DNA from 2 places in the Herbaspirillum sp. NPDC101396 genome. Region 2 is predicted to be linked to the other one. Evidence: riboswitches for the same ligand, from Rfam matches in the RefSeq annotation. Region 2 holds a riboswitch; the other holds the start of a gene.

Region 1 (7,729 bases), on a different contig from region 2:
GGCCGACGGTGTCGGAGAGGGCGGTGTTGTTGATGTTCGGCGCCAGCAGGTTGTTCTTGATGATGCGATAAGCCGCCAGCGTCCATTCCACGCGGCCGTTCCACAAGGCTTGCTTGACGCCGACTTCGGCCTGCTTGCCCTTGGACACGCCGTACTGCATCTGCGATGCGCTGATGCTGGCCAGCGAGGTGACCGGATCGGATGCCACCGCGTATTGTGCGTACAGCGAGGTGTCGGTCACCGGTGTGAAGACCACGCCGGTATTCCATGACACCGCATTCTGGTTGCCGTTGGCGGTCAGGCGCGTGATGAAGTCATCGCGCTTGGTCTGGTAGTTGTCGCCGCGCAGCCCGCCGGTGACGGCCCATTGCTTGTTCAGCTGATAGCGGTCTTGCAGGAACAATCCGGCCTGGTCGACGGTAACGCGATACAAGGCGCGGATGGCCGGCGAGTTGCCCTGTGCGAACGTGCCCGGATTGAAGTTGAGCGCATTGACGGTGGTGCTGCCGGCGAAGTTGCCCGCGGCGTTGGTGTTGTCGTTGCGGTCGTAGAGTGAGCGGTTGAGGTCAAAGCCGACCACCAGCTGGTTCTTGTTGCCGAACAGCTCGCTGTCGATGGTGGCGTAGCCGTGATCGCCGTATTGGGTCTGTGCGCCGACGATGTCGCGGTAGTTGGAGCGCGCGACGTTGCCGGTGGCCGGGTTGTACGTGTAGGTATAGGTTTCCTTGTAGCGGCGGTCGTGCTTGATCAGGTAGACGTCGTTGTTGAGCACGACCTTGTCGTTGAGCTCGTAACGCGCGCGCAGATAGGTGCGGTTTTCGGTGAAGCGCACCTGGGCGTCATCGACGTTGTAATTCTTGAAGCGCGTGCCGGGTACGATGGCGCCGTTGACGATGGGCGTGCCTTCGTAGCTGCCCGGATGGATATCGGCGTAGTCGTTGGCCAGCGTCAGAGTCAGGTCGCGCGTGGCTTTCCACAGCAGCGAACCGGACACGGTCAGGCTGTCGCTGCGGCCGCGGTCCATCCAACCGTCCGAATTGACGTGGCTGACGTCGAGGCGATAGGCCAGCGTGTCGCTGAGCGGGCCGGTGCTGTCGAAGGCCTTGCGATAGGTGCCGAAGGAGCCGGCCGAAAACTGCACCTCATTGGACTGCTGTTTCAGATTCAGGTCGGGCCGCTTGGGCACGACGTTGACCGCGCCGCCGACGAAGCCCGTGCCGTACAGCACCGAAGCGGGGCCGTTGAGGAACTCCACGCGTTCCACATTCCACGGATCGACCGGGAAGGTCACGACGCCGCCGGCGTTGTACAACTGCAAGCCGTCGTACAGTTGCGAAATCGAATTGGGGCCGTAGAAGCCGCGCGCCGACAGCGAGTTGTTGCCGTTGCCGGAAAACGGCACCGAGGTCACGCCGGGCGCGCGCGTTTCGGCGTCGAGCAGGGTCTGGTAGCCACGGTCGCGGATGGTGTCGCCCATGATGACGGCGACGCTGGCCGGGGTTTCCAGCGGCGTCAGGTTGAGACGGCCGCCGGCGGTCGAGGGCGCCTTCAGGCTGCCGCCGTCCTGGGTCGATACCGTGATCTCGGGCAGCGAGGCCTCGGTCGCTTGTGCGAAGGCGGCGCCGGCCTGGAGGGCGGCAAAGGTACCGAACGCGCCGGCCAGCGCATACGGCAAATGAGACAGGCGCGGTTTGCCGGTGCGCAGCGATGCAGAGTGTTTCATGTGAGCTTCCCTTTGATGACCGCCATATCCGTGGTGCGTGGTGTATGGTGGCGGTCTGTTTTTGTACGGCGCGCATCCCCGCGCGCTGTGATCAAAGGAAACGGGCAAAACGGTGAGTGAGTGAAGTGCGAAGACGGCGGACGCACGAATGCGGCAAGCGACGACAGCTCTCGCAAACGGAGGCGGTCGAGCGGATGACGGATTCGGTATGCAGTGCGCAGTGCTTCGCAGTTCACGACATACCCCGGCCGCTCGCTTCCATCCGTTCTGGCCGGTATCCGGGCTAACAGGGCCGATCGCCTCGCCTTCCCATGCCTGAAATCTGAAGCGGCACAGTGGACTATGGAGGAAACCTGTCGCGCTACATCAATGCGCGACGCCTGTTTTACCGTTGCGGGGACAGCACACGTTTGCCGCTGCAACAACTAATACACAGCGCGTGTTTCCCGTTTAACTGCGGTCAAGGAATCTGACCGCGAGCACCAAAACTCCGCCATGATACGTGCGCAGATGGCTTCCTGCAATGCGGCCGTCCGGGTCCGCCGTTGCTGACATGCTGAATATTTTCCTTCCTGCAACAAGGACGCGTACAGGTGCAAATTCCCGACGCTCGCTATACTTGTCGTCTTTACCGGGAAGGACACCATGAATTCGCGACTCCGCTTTACGAACATACTGCAGTTCACCGCCGTTGCGGCGGCGCTGGCCACCGCAGGTTTTTCCGGCAACGCCGCAGCGCAAGCCACCATCAAGATCGGCGAGATCAACAGCTACAAGGCGCAGCCGGCTTTCCTCGAGCCGTACCGCCAGGGCTGGGAAATGGCGCTGGAAGAAGTCAACGCCGCAGGCGGCGTGCTCGGCAAGAAGCTGGAAGTGATTTCGCGCGACGACAACGGCAATCCGGGCGACTCGGTACGCGTGGCCGAAGAGCTGGTCAAGCGCGAACAGGTGTCGCTTCTGTTCGGCGGCTTCCTGTCCAACACCGGTCTGGCGCTGACCGACTACGCCAAGCAGCGCAAGATATTCTTCCTCGCGGCCGAACCGCTGACCGACAAGATCGTCTGGCACAACGGCAACAAGTACACCTATCGTTTGCGTCCTTCGACCTACATGCTGGTGGCGTCGCTGGTCAAGGATGCCGCCAAGCTCAAGAAGAAGCGCTGGGCCATCGTCTATCCGAATTATGAATACGGCCAATCCGCCGTCGCCAGCTTCAAGACGCTGATGAAGGCGGCGCAGCCGGACATCGAATTCGTCGCCGAGCAGGCGGCGCCGCTGGGCAAGATCGACGCCGGCGCGGTCACGCAAGCCCTGGCGGACGCCAAGCCGGATGCGATCTTCAACGTGCTGTTCGCGACCGACCTCGGCAAGTTCGTGCGCGAAGGCAATACACGCGGTCTGTTTGAAGGACGCGAAGTGGTGTCGCTGCTGTCGGGCGAGCCGGAATACCTCGACCCGCTGCGCGCGGAAGCGCCCAGCAACTGGCTCGTGACCGGCTACCCGTGGTACGCCATCAATACGCCCGAGCACAAGAAATTCGTCGACGCCTATCGCAAGAAATACAATGACTATCCACGCAACGGTTCGCTGGTCGGTTACAGCGCGCTGATGTCGATTGCGGCCGGGCTGAAGAAAGCCGGCAGCGCCGATTCGGACAAACTGGCGGCAGCGTTTTCAGGTCTGAAGGTGGAGACGCCGGTGGCGACCATCACCTACCGCGCGCAGGATCACCAGTCGACGCTGGGTGCTTTCGTCGGCCGCACCGGCGTCAAGGACGGCAAGGGCATCATGAGCAGCTTCGTGTACGTCGACGGCGCCAGCCTGCAACCATCGGACGCGGAAGTGAAGAAGCTGCGCGCCGCCGATTGATCAGGCAGCGTCAGGCCCGCACCACATTCCTGCCGGCGTTTGCCGGCAGTTTTGTTTCCGGCTGTATTTCTTCCATCGCCACCCGGTTTCGGCCGCCATTCTTGGCGACGTACAGAGCGCGGTCGGCGCGCGCGTTGAGGCGGTCGGGACTGTCGTCGCGTCGCGCAAAGGCGACCCCGATGCTGATACTGTAGCGGCAGGCGCCGAACTGGCCCGACACGATCTGGGCTTCCGCCTGTGCGCGCAGCGACTCCGCCATGGCAGCGGCATCGGCTGCGCTTGTGGCCGGCAACAGCAAGCCGAATTCTTCTCCGCCCAGTCGCCCCAGCGCATCACCCGGCCGCATGACGCCGCGCGCCATCTGCACGAAGGCGCGCAATACGTCGTCGCCGCCGGCGTGGCCATGGGTGTCGTTGATGCGCTTGAAATGATCCAGGTCGATCAGCAGCAGCACCGGCGGCGCTGTCGGCTGTATCGGCTGCCCTCCCGCCAGCAAATCGCGCGCGATGGTTTCGAAGCGTTTGCGCGTGAGCGCACCGGTCAGGTGGTCGTGGTTGAGCGCGTGTTCGACCTTGGCCAGCATGGCGTCATGCACGATCATCACCGCGATCATCGTCAGCGTCGGCATGACTACCGCGCCGACGGTCAGCAAGCTGATGTTCCAGACACTGTTGAGCATGGCCAGCGATTCGTCCGGCGCCAGCGTCAGGAAGTACAGGCCGCGCACCAATTGCGTCGCCGCGAACAGGAAGGCCATCAGCGCCGCGAACCAGAAATTATATGGACTGCGATCGCGCGGGCGATGGCGCAGCAGGATCACGCCGACGGCAGTACAGATGATGGCGTTGAAGCTCGTGGAGGCGGCAACGCGCAGCGGCAGGTTGGCGTCGACGTAGCGCCACACGACCATGGCGACGCCGACCAGCGCCACGCCGGCCAGCATCTGCTTCCACCGCGTCGGGCGGCCGAGAAGACGCGCGCAGCCGGCGTAATAGAAGGCGCCCGCCAGCGACACGATGACGTTGGCAACGACGATGGAAATGGCATCGGGAATTGTATTGCGCAAGGCCAGCAACGGAAGCGACACCACCATTGCCAGGTTGGCGAAAAACCATTCGCGCACACCCGCCACCGGTGAACGCAGCAGGGATCCCAGCACCAGCAGCATCGCCACGCTGAACAGGGCGGTCGTGGTGAGAATCGAGACAACGGTCAGCATGGCGCGCAATGAAATCAAACAGGAACGTATTGTAATGCGCAAGGCCCGGCCGGCGGCGGTCGATGATTTCTTTGCATAAAGTGTCGGCAGAGCAGCGCGCGCAGGCATTCATTGCTCTTTCTTGTATTTTTGCAAAAAGATTTCTGACCATTTCTGCCAGTCCAACCTCATTTCCACCTGGAAATCCGGCGCTAATCCAGCACTGGAAAGGGTCGTGTATAAAAACTATTGAACTGATGAAAACTATCAATTTTTACTATTCATTGATATTCCCTAAGATTGCGTCAGCTAGCGGTTGTTGTGCACCGCAAGATGCGAACAACCGCCAAAACAAGATAAAAAGCGCCGACTCCGGACGGCGTACAACCTCAGGGAGCATCACCATGAACCAATCGCCACGGCCTGCCATCAGCGTCGCAGCCCGCCTCGGAATCAGCTTCGCCATCGTGTTGGCCATGATGGTGGCGCTCACCGTGCTCAGCATCATGAAGGTCAATGCCATCGAAGGCAGCCTGAGCACCATCAGCGACGACAACAACGTCAAGCAGCGTTACGCGATCAACTTCCGCGGCAGCGTGCACGATCGCGCCATCGCATTGCGCGACCTGACCCTGGTGGGCGACGCCGAAGTCAAGGACGTCACCGGCCTGATCAGCAAACTGGACAACGACTACCAGCAATCGGCGCAACCGCTGGACGCTATCTTCTCCGGTGAAAAAGGCAAGAACATCCGCGCCGAAGAACGCGCCGACCTCGCCGCCATCAAGGCCATCGAAGCGCGCGCCATGCCGCTGGTGCAACGCATAATCGTCGCCCGCACCTCGGGTGATACCGAGGGCGCCCGCCAGATCATGCTGCAGCAAGGCAAGCCGGCTTTCGTCGAATGGCTGGCGTCGATCAACAAGTTCATCGACCTGCAAGAACAGATGACCCAGGCTGAATCGGCCCGTGCACGCAACCTGGCGCACGGCTTCCAGGCGCTGATGTTGGTCCTGCTGGCGATTGCCATGGCCACCGGCGTCGTGCTGGCGACATTGATCACCCGTCACATCCGCCGCGCACTTGGCGCCGAACCGGCACAAGTCAAGGAACTGGCCTTCGCAGTCGACCGCGGTGAGCTCTACCACGCCATCGAGCAGGACAAGGATCTCGGCAAGGGACGCGACAGCATCATGGCTGCGTTGTCGGAAATGAGCAGCAACCTGCGCCGCACCGTCGCTGAAGTACGCGACGCCGCCAGCGACGTCACCGAGATCAGCGCCCAGATCGCCGAAGGCAATCGCGACCTCGCAGCACGCACCGAAGACCAGGCCGCTTCGCTGGAAGAAACCGCCTCGGCGATGGAGCAACTGACCTCCACCGTCAAGCAGAACGACGACAACGCCAAGCAAGCCAACCAATTGGCGCGCAATGCTTCCGCAATCGCCATGCAGGGCGGCGCGATCGTGGGCCAGGTGGTGCACACCATGGATTCCATCAATACATCCTCGCGCAAGATCGTCGACATCATCGGCGTGATTGACGGCATCGCGTTCCAGACCAATATCCTGGCGCTGAACGCCGCAGTGGAAGCCGCACGTGCTGGTGAACAAGGCCGCGGCTTCGCCGTGGTCGCCACCGAAGTGCGCAGCCTGGCGCAACGCAGCTCGGCCGCCGCCAAGGAAATCAAGTCGCTCATCGATGACTCGGTTGAGAAGGTCGACACCGGCGCCGCGCTGGTCGGCCAGGCCGGCGAAACCATGGAGCAGATCGTCGCCAGCGTGAAGCACGTCACCGACGTGGTCGGCGAAATCTCCGCCGCCAGCCACGAGCAAAGCATCGGCATCGAAGAAGTGCACCGCGCCATCGCGTTGATGGACCAGGTCACGCAGCAGAACGCCGCCCTGGTGGAACAAGCCAGCGCCGCCGTCAGCACATTGCAGGACCAGGCCGGCAGGCTGAACCAGGCAGTCGGCGTGTTCAGCCTGGAAGATCCGGCGCTGTCCGGCTCCGCCCGCATCGTGCCGCTGCGTCCGCTGGGCGTCGACGCCAACGTGGTCAACCCGGCTTTGCAGATCAGGGATGAACGCCGCAGCGCCTGATGCTTCAGGCAGATCGCAAGGAAAAAAGCCCGCGCATGCGGGCTTTTTTTTGGGGGGCTGACGCTCGGCCCCCGGTCGCCTGGGGCAAGGTGAGCATGGTTGCGCGCCACCGGCTGCCGCGTTCTCATGGAGGCAACATCATTGCCCTTCGGAAATCAGGATTTGACTGATATGCCGACTACATTCTGATGAGTATGATTGATTCAAATGCAGCGTTTCCTACCGCAACATTCGACCGAAAGGATTCAATCATGGGCTCCAGCATCAGCTTGACCAGCATCGGAATCATTCTTCTCGACGTGCTCCTCGTGTGGGCCTGTTTTTCGGTCGACAAGCATCTGAAATTCCTCGACGCCGAAGATCAGCGGGCCGAGGAAGAAGACGACCATCGCCTGCGTCTGATTCCCATTTTCAAGGACCTGTCGCAGCATGGTCGCGACGCCCATATTTAGAGCGCGTCGCTCACTGACTCAGATACCGTATCTCCTCGCAGCCCGACACGGCTGCCTCGCCCGCAACCGGCCCATGCCGGTGGCGGGCTTTTTTATTCGCGCATCTCTGCGTGAGCGTCTTTATTTCTCCGCACCCCACAGGCGTCGTCCGGAATTGTCCAGCTCCGTGAGGTACAGGCGCATGTCGAATTCGTATTGATGGTAGTTGGGCTCCATGTACGAACAGAGTTTGTAGAACGCCTTGTCGTGTTCTTTCTCTTTTATATGCGCCAGCTCGTGGACGGCGATCATGCGCAGGAATTCAATCGGCGCGTCCTTGAACAAGGCGGCGACGCGAATTTCATGTTTGGCCTTCAGTTTTCCACCCTGGATACGTGAAATCGAC
Region 2 (7,729 bases):
GATTTGCTCAGGTCATAAAAAAAGCTGAGCCCGCGAACGGGCTCAGCTTTTTTCGATGGGACTTGAAGAGTTTGCTTAAACTTGCGCCACAGCCTTGGCAGCGGAGCGGCAGCCTTCCAGCAGGAACGAGAGGCCGACCACCAGCACCAGTTCACCCTCAGCAGAGCGTGCAGTGCCGGTAATGCCGTTGGTCTGGATCGCGGTCAACGGTTTGATCACCAGGTCGGCCGTGCCTTCCACGGCGCCGACGCTGAGGATGTACGGATGCGGCACCGCCATGACGATACCGACACGTTCATTGCCCGGTTCATAGCCAAGTACGCCGGCCAGCGAATGCACCGGCAACGGACGACCCTGATCGCGCAACACCGGCGCGCCACCGACTTCATCGAACTCGGCCGGCAATTCCACCACGCGTTCCACCACTGCCATGGGCAAGGCCAATGCAGCACCGGCGGTACGCACCAGCATGGTCGGGATGATCGACAATTCGATCGGGAGGCGGATCGAGAAGCGCGTGCCGACGCCCAGTGTCGAATCGATGCGGATGGTGCCGCGGTGTTTTTCCACGGCCGTTTTCACCACGTCCATGCCGACGCCGCGGCCGGACACGCTGGACGCCACTTCCTTGGTCGAGAAGCCCGGCAGGAACACCAGTTGCAGCGCTTCGTCGTGACTTTGCGCTTCGTGTTCGCCGATGAGGCCCTTGCCGATCGCCTTCTTGCGCAGGAAATCAGGATCCATGCCCTTGCCGTCGTCGAAGATTTCAATCATGACGCTGCTGGCTTCCTGCCATGCCTTGAGTGAAATGGTTGCCTTGTTCGGCTTGCCGGCAGCGCCGCGATCGGTTTCGATACCGTGATCGAGAGAGTTGCGCAGCATGTGGACCAGCGGATCGTAGAGGCTGTCCACGACCACGCGGTCGACTTCGGTTTCCGCACCCGAGATCGCTAGGTCGACGTCCTTGCCCAGATCCTTGGCTAGTTCGCGCACCAGGCGCGGGAATTTCTGGAACAGGCGGCCGACCGGCTGCATGCGCGTCGACAGCGTGGCGCGTTGCAGTTCGCTGGAGTAGCGCGATGCGCGGCCCAGGGTTTCGGCCAGCGTCGACATCAGCGATGCGGCGGTGCCTTCGAACTTGAACTGTTGCAGTTTTTCCAGCAGCACGGCGGCCTGGTTGGCGGCTTGCACCGATTCGCCGGCGACTTCGAGCAGCGCGTCGAGCTTGCCGGCATCGATACGGATGCTTTCTTCCTTGGCGTTGCCGGGTTGATTGTCGGTGGCGCGGCGCGCTTGTACGGGGGCAGCGGCCGGCTTTGGCGTCGGCGTCGCCGAAGGCAGCGACTTCGGATGGCCGGAGCTGCTTTCTGCTTCCGCAGGCGCTGCTTCGGCGGCTGCAGCAGCAACTGGCGCAACTTCTCCGGTACCGCCGGACACAGCCTGGTACAAGGCGTTCCAGTCAAGCGAGCCGTCAGCGCCGAGAACGCTGGCGCCGCCGTTGGCGGAAGGCGTCGAGCCGGCAGCCGGAGCGGCCGCACTGACAGGCGCTGCAGCACTGGCAGCAGGTGCAGCAGCAGCAGCAGGCGCAGCAACAGCAGGCGCCGCCGCATTGCCTTCAATGGCTTGCGTCAGAATGTCTTCAAGGTCCTGCGGCATCGACGCCAGGCTGGCCGGATCGGCGCCGTTGGCCAGCTCGTTGAGCTGGTCGGCGACGAAGCCGCTGGCCTGCAGCGCCGCTTCGATCGCCAGCGGCGTGACCGGCGCCTTGCCGGTGCGCAGGGCGTCGAACAGGTTTTCCGTCAGGTGACAGGCCGATACCATGGCCGGCAAATTGACGAAGCCCGCACCGCCCTTGATGGTGTGGAAGGCGCGGAAAACCGCGTTCAGAATTTCCAGATCGTCAGGATGCCGTTCAAGAGTCAGCAGATGCTCTTCAACGCTAGTCGCGAGGTCCAAGGCCTCAACGACAAAATCCTTGAGCATTTCGTCATCCATTAGAACCCCAGGTTAGCGAGTAAGTCATCCACATCATTCTGCGCCATGGCCGAGCCGGGAGCAGAAGGTCCGTTCAACAACTCAACCGGCTTGTCGGCCTGGATCGCCGCCTTGACTTCCGGCGGTGCGTTGTCGCGCAGCAGTTGCGCAAGTTCGCGTTCCGCCACGGCGGTGATGCCGACGATCTTCTTGATCAACTGCCCGGTGATGTCCTGGAAGTCCTGCGCCATCATGATTTCGAGCATGCGGGCTTTTTCGACCTCGGTGGCTTCGATCACGGCGGAAGAGAATTTCTTGGAATCGTTGGCCAGGTTCTTGAATTCGTCGATGGTCATCTGGCCGGCAAACAGGCGCGCCCAGCGGTCATCGATGTCCTTGGCTTTGCTGGCGAGTGCGTCCTGCGCAGGCATGCCGGCGTCAATCGAATTGAGCACCTTGTTGGCGGCTTGTTCGGTCAGCGTGGCGACATGCTCCAGGCGACCCTGGGCATCGCCGATCTGCGATGCGACGTCTGACAGCGAGCGGTCGTAGCCGAGTTCGCGCATGGAGTCGTGCAACAAGCGAACGATGCCGCCCAGGCGTTCGTACATGGGCTTGTCGGTCTGGTCTTCGAGCGGATCTTCTGTTGCGGCCGAGGGGGCCGAAACTGCCGGCGCGGCTGCCGGGACTGAAGCCGGCAGGGTTTGCGCCGAAATCTCGTCGAATAGTGCTTCTAAATCAACGTCGTCACTCATGATCTTGGTATCTCCATACAAATTTGATGCGTTATTTGCTTCCGCCGCGAGGCAGGTAATCTGTCACAACTGAATTACATGGTTCGACGAGATGGTTCGGTGATATGAAGCTCCTGTTGCTGTAAGTGCGCGGCAGCGGCCGCCGGATATCCATTGCATATCGGCAACAAATAAAAAATCTGTAGAGAGCTTGCCCCTGTTTTTGCCCGATCCCCCGGAGAGTGTCCCGGTAGGGACGGACTTCCGCTATTTGTTGAATGGATTATAAGTCCCTGTCAAGCGGCTCCATCGGCTAAAAAGCGATGAAAATTCCCCATTTAAATGGCGTTATGACGATCTTGTTGATCTTCGGGCAATCATAATGCAAGCCCGCTTCGTTTGTCACGGATGATTGCCGCCTGTGGCGTTGGCGCATACAATTGCGCCGTTTTGGTGCTCGCCGGCATGTTCGTGCCGGCAGTTAAACGGGAAGCACGGCGCGGTCGCCTGGGAAACCAGGACCTCCGCCAACGTGCGCTGCCCCCGCAACGGTAAGCAAGCGCCGTTCCTTGTCGGAACGGCAACCTGCCGACTTCGCCACTGTGACCCTCTCGCATCTTTCGCGCGGCAAGGCATGGGAAGGCGCGGCGGGCCAGGCTTGCAGCCCGGATACCGGCCACGACAGGGGAACGCCCAGGCGTTCCATTTCAATCCGGCTTGCGGGGAGGCAGGCCCGGAGATCATTGCAAAACGACATCATGAAATTCACCGTCCCATCCCGCCGCGCCGCGATCGCCTGCGCTGTGTTTTCACTTGCACAATCGCTGGCGCAGGCCGCCGACGACCCCGGCCTCACGCCGGTCGTCGTTACGGCGTCGCGCTTTCCGAACGATCCTGCGTTTCCGCCCGTGGGCGCGACCGTGATCGGCGCCGAAGACATCCGCAACGCCGGTATCGACAACATCAACGAGGCGATCCGCAAACTGGGTGGCGTGTATGGCCGTCAAAGCCTGGCGGGGCCGGGCGACTTCGCGCTAGACATGCGCGGCTTCGGCAGCAATGGCGATCAGAACATGGTGATCCTGATCGACGGCGTCCGACTGTCGGAAAACGAGTTGTCGACCGCCTTGCTGTCGTCGGTGCCGATCGACTCGGTCGAGCGCATCGAGATCGTACGCGGCGGCGGCAGTGTGCTGTATGGCGACGGCGCCACCGGTGGCACGATCCAGATCATCACCAAGCGCCCGGCTGCGGATGCAATCCACGGCAGCGTGGTCGGCGAAATCGGCAGCAACGGTTTGCGCAGCGGCCGCGCCAGCGTCGCCAAGGGCTGGGACGGCTTCGCCCTGAATGCCGCGTACAGCAAACAGCATGCCGACAACTACCGCGACAACAATGCTTCCAACCAGGAGAATTTCAGCGGCACGGCGCAATGGTTTTCCAATCAAGGTCGCTTCGGCTTGCGGGTTGATCTCGCACGCGCCGACTACGGCCTGGCCGGCTCGCTGAGCATGGCGCAATTCCTTACCAATCCGCGTCAGGCCACCACGCCGAAAGATTACGGCTCCTACGACAGCGACCGCATCACCGCTTTCTTCGAGCGCAAGTTCGGCGCGCTGGAAGCCGCGGCCGAGTTGTCGCATCGCGAAAAGATTTCGCGTTCCAGCTATGGCGGAGGCGCGGTCAGTGAAGTGCATAGCCGCACCACGCAGTTCTCGCCGCGCTTGCGCCACATCGCCGAAGGTGGCGTGTTGAAGAACGAACTGGTGGCCGGCGTCGATTTCTCCGAATGGGGGATCGGCAACGTCGACGGCAGCGGCGACGCGGCGCAGACTGCGCGCGCGGCCTACGTGCGCGACGAAGTGCAGATCGCCGGCAACACCCGTATCGCGCTGGGTTTGCGCCATGAGGTCATGGACAAGCGCAGCACCGCCAACGCCTACGACAAGGCGCAAGGCGTCAACGCCTGGGAGGTGCAGGCGAGCCACGCGGTGCTGCCGTCGCTGCGCCTGTTCGGTAAAGCCGGTCAAAGCTACCGGTTGCCGACCGCGGACGAAAACCGCGGCATCGTGCTGGCGGCCGGACAAATCCTCAAGCCGCAGACTTCGCATGACCTGGAGTTCGGCGCCACCTGGGGCGGCGCCGACAACAATGCCACGCTCAGGTGGTTTCGACATCGCATCAAGGATGAGTTGTTTTACGATCCCACCGTCGGCGCATTTGGTGCCAACGTCAATCTCGATCCGACCAAGCGGCAGGGCGTCGAATTGGACGCCGCCGCGCGCCTGAACGCCGACTTCAGCCTCAAGGCGAATTTCCAACACATTGCAGCCGCCTTCACGGACGGTCCGAATGCCGGCAAGGAAATGGTGCTGGTGCCAAAGAATACTGCCTCGGCGCGGCTCAACTGGCAGTCCGGCAACCAGACCGTCAACCTCGGCGTGCTGTGGGCCGATGCGCAGCGCTACGGCAGTGACTTCAGCAATACCTGCAATGCGCGCATGCCGTCGTACACCACGGTCGATGCGCGCTACGCGATGCGCGTGAGTACGTGGGAGCTGGCGCTGACCGGCAGCAACCTGGGCGACCGGCGTTATTTCTCGCAAGCCTTCGGCTGCGCCTCGGGCATCTATCCGGAAAGCGGCCGTGCAGTAAAATTCACCGCCCGTTACGACTTTTAAATCACCTCAAGGACTTCATGCGCAGAGCGATCTTGGTGCTTTCCTGCCTGGCCGTATTGGCCGGGCTGGCGCTCGTGCTGGCGGGTCTGTGCGGCAGCACCGGCTGTCTGCGCCCAAGCGGCGATTCTGCCGATATCGCCATGCTGCTGCAATTGCGCGTGCCGCGCGCGTTGACGGCGTTCACCGTCGGCGCCTTGCTGGCGATGGCGGGCGCGCTGATGCAGGTATTGCTACGCAATCCCTTGGCTGAACCCTATGTGCTTGGCGTCTCCGGCGGATCTGCGGCGGGTGCCTTGCTGGCGATGCTATTGGCTGCGTCCATCGGTTTGCCGCGCCAGAATATCGCTGCCGTCGGCGCTGCATTGGGCGCCGGCCTGGCGGTGCTGCTGCTGTTCGGCCTGGTCGGGAAATCGCTGCGGCGCTTGCCGCTGTCGCCGATGGCGGCCGGGCATCGGCTGCTGCTGACCGGTGTGATGCTGGCGGCCGGTTTCGGCGCCGTCATCACGCTGGTGCTGACGCTGGCGGGAGATACGCAATTGCGCGGCATGGTGTTCTGGCTCATGGGCGATCTCGAAGACAGCCGCTTCCTGCCGGTGGCCGCCGCCATCGCGGGCGCGGTCTTGCTGTGGTCGACATGGAATGCACCGCGCTTGAACCTGCTGGCGCGCGGAGAGAGTTTTGCGCAGTTGCTGGGGGTGCCGGTGGTGCGACTGCGCGTGGCGACCTTGTGCGCGGCGTCGTTGGCGACGGCTGCCGCAGTGACGCTGGCCGGCACCATCGGCTTCGTCGGGCTGGTGGTGCCGCACGGTCTGCGCCTGCTGGTCGGCAACGATCAGCGCGTGTTGCTGCCGGCCTCGGCGCTGGCCGGAGGAGCCGGTTTGACGCTGGCCGATCTGGCAGCGCGCACGATTGTCGCGCCGATGCAATTGCCGGTCGGCGTCATCACGGCCTTGATCGGCGTGCCCTTGTTCCTGTGGCTGCTGGCGCGGAGTCGCGCATGACGGCGGGCCTGTTGCTGCAGGTGGAGGCGCTGACCTTGCGCGCCGGCGACATCACCTTGTTGGAGAACTTCAACTGGCAAGTGCGCGCCGGTGAATTCTGGTGTGTGCTCGGCAAAAACGGCATCGGCAAAAGCACTTTGCTGCATGCCGTTGCAGGCTTGTTGAAGCCTGTGTCCGGCCGCGTCTGTTCCCCGGATGGCGACATCGCACGAACCGCGCCGCAGCAGTTGGCCTTGTGGCGCGGCTTGCAGGTGCAGCAACAGGTCGACGCGTTTGCGTGCAGCGTACTGGACAGCGTGATGGCGGGTTTGCATCCGTATCGTCCGGGCTGGGGCTGGCCGGATGAAGCCGACCGGCGCGCTGCGCTGTATGCATTGGAACGTCTGGACATGGCGTCTTACGCCGATGCCGACGTGATGCGTTTGTCGGGCGGCGAGCGCCAGCGTGTCGCGATGGCGACGCTGATGCTGCAGGCGCCGCAACTTTATCTGCTGGACGAGCCGGCCTCGCATCAGGACGTCGCCGCGCAGCAGCTGGTGATGCGCACGCTCAAGGAACTGGCGGACGCTGACCACGCCGTCGTCGCCACCATGCACGACATCAATCTGGCGACGCGTTTTGCGTCGCATGTGTTGTTGATCGCAGAGGGGAAAGTCTGGCAGGGCAGGGCCACGGATATTCTGCGCCCGGACCTGCTGGAGGCGGCCTACGATTGCCGTTTCGAGATAGTGGAATCTGCCGGAGGACGGTGGCTGATGCCGGCCTGAGTTTTTTAGCCAGGCGGACGCCGCGCGCGCACTGTATCGAGCATCTTGCAGACTTCTTCGGTCGCATCCAGGACGCGCGGACCCGGACGGTTAAGCCAGTCGGCGTTGACCGTGAACAGGTTGCCGGCGACCACCGCCTTCATCTTGCCGAACTGACGCCATTCATCGAGCGGATGATCCTTGGCGTCGTCGGGGGCAAGGATGGCCTCGGGATTGGCGGCAATCACCGACTCCAGGCTGACGTGGGGCGCCAGTTGCGGCAAGTCGCCGAAGATATTGTTGCCGCCGCAGGTGCGCAGCACCGTCGACACCATGTGCTTGCCGTTGAGCGTCATCAGCGGTCGTCCCCAGATCTGATAGAACACGTTGACCGGCTTGCGGTCACGGTAGTTGCGGCTCAGTGCCTGCCAGCGCGCGCGGAAATCCGCGGCCGCCTTGCGGCCTTGTTCGTCGGTGCCGCTGAGTACACCCAGCCGTTCCAGCGAGGTCGCAATCGTTGCGTAATCGGCCGGCTGGCTTTCGAACACCGGCAAACCGAACGCCCGCAGCTGCTGCAACTGCGAGGCTGAGTT

What was found. A riboswitch is a leader RNA that binds a small molecule or an ion and turns the genes downstream of it on or off. The one in region 2 is predicted to bind cobalamin.
Region 1: another riboswitch for cobalamin. It lies ahead of ACIROY_RS19795 (TonB-dependent receptor); the one in region 2 lies ahead of ACIROY_RS12390 (TonB-dependent receptor family protein).

Annotation. Positions count from the first base shown of each region.
Region 1 covers NZ_JBIWNT010000005.1:526,153-533,881, reverse strand. The annotation lists gene ACIROY_RS19795 (TonB-dependent receptor) at 1-1,723, opposite strand, end outside; cobalamin riboswitch at 1,975-2,225, opposite strand; gene ACIROY_RS19790 (ABC transporter substrate-binding protein) at 2,369-3,592, shown strand; gene ACIROY_RS19785 (diguanylate cyclase) at 3,603-4,811, opposite strand; gene ACIROY_RS19780 (methyl-accepting chemotaxis protein) at 5,195-6,892, shown strand; gene ACIROY_RS19775 (hypothetical protein) at 7,144-7,344, shown strand; gene ACIROY_RS19770 (YgjP-like metallopeptidase domain-containing protein) at 7,465-7,729, opposite strand, start outside.
Region 2 covers NZ_JBIWNT010000003.1:572,879-580,607, forward strand. The annotation lists gene ACIROY_RS12380 (chemotaxis protein CheA) at 76-1,995, opposite strand; gene ACIROY_RS12385 (protein phosphatase CheZ) at 1,995-2,729, opposite strand; cobalamin riboswitch at 3,143-3,404, shown strand; gene ACIROY_RS12390 (TonB-dependent receptor family protein) at 3,467-5,389, shown strand; gene ACIROY_RS12395 (FecCD family ABC transporter permease) at 5,407-6,390, shown strand; gene ACIROY_RS12400 (ABC transporter ATP-binding protein) at 6,387-7,157, shown strand; gene ACIROY_RS12405 (cobalamin-binding protein) at 7,163-7,729, opposite strand, start outside.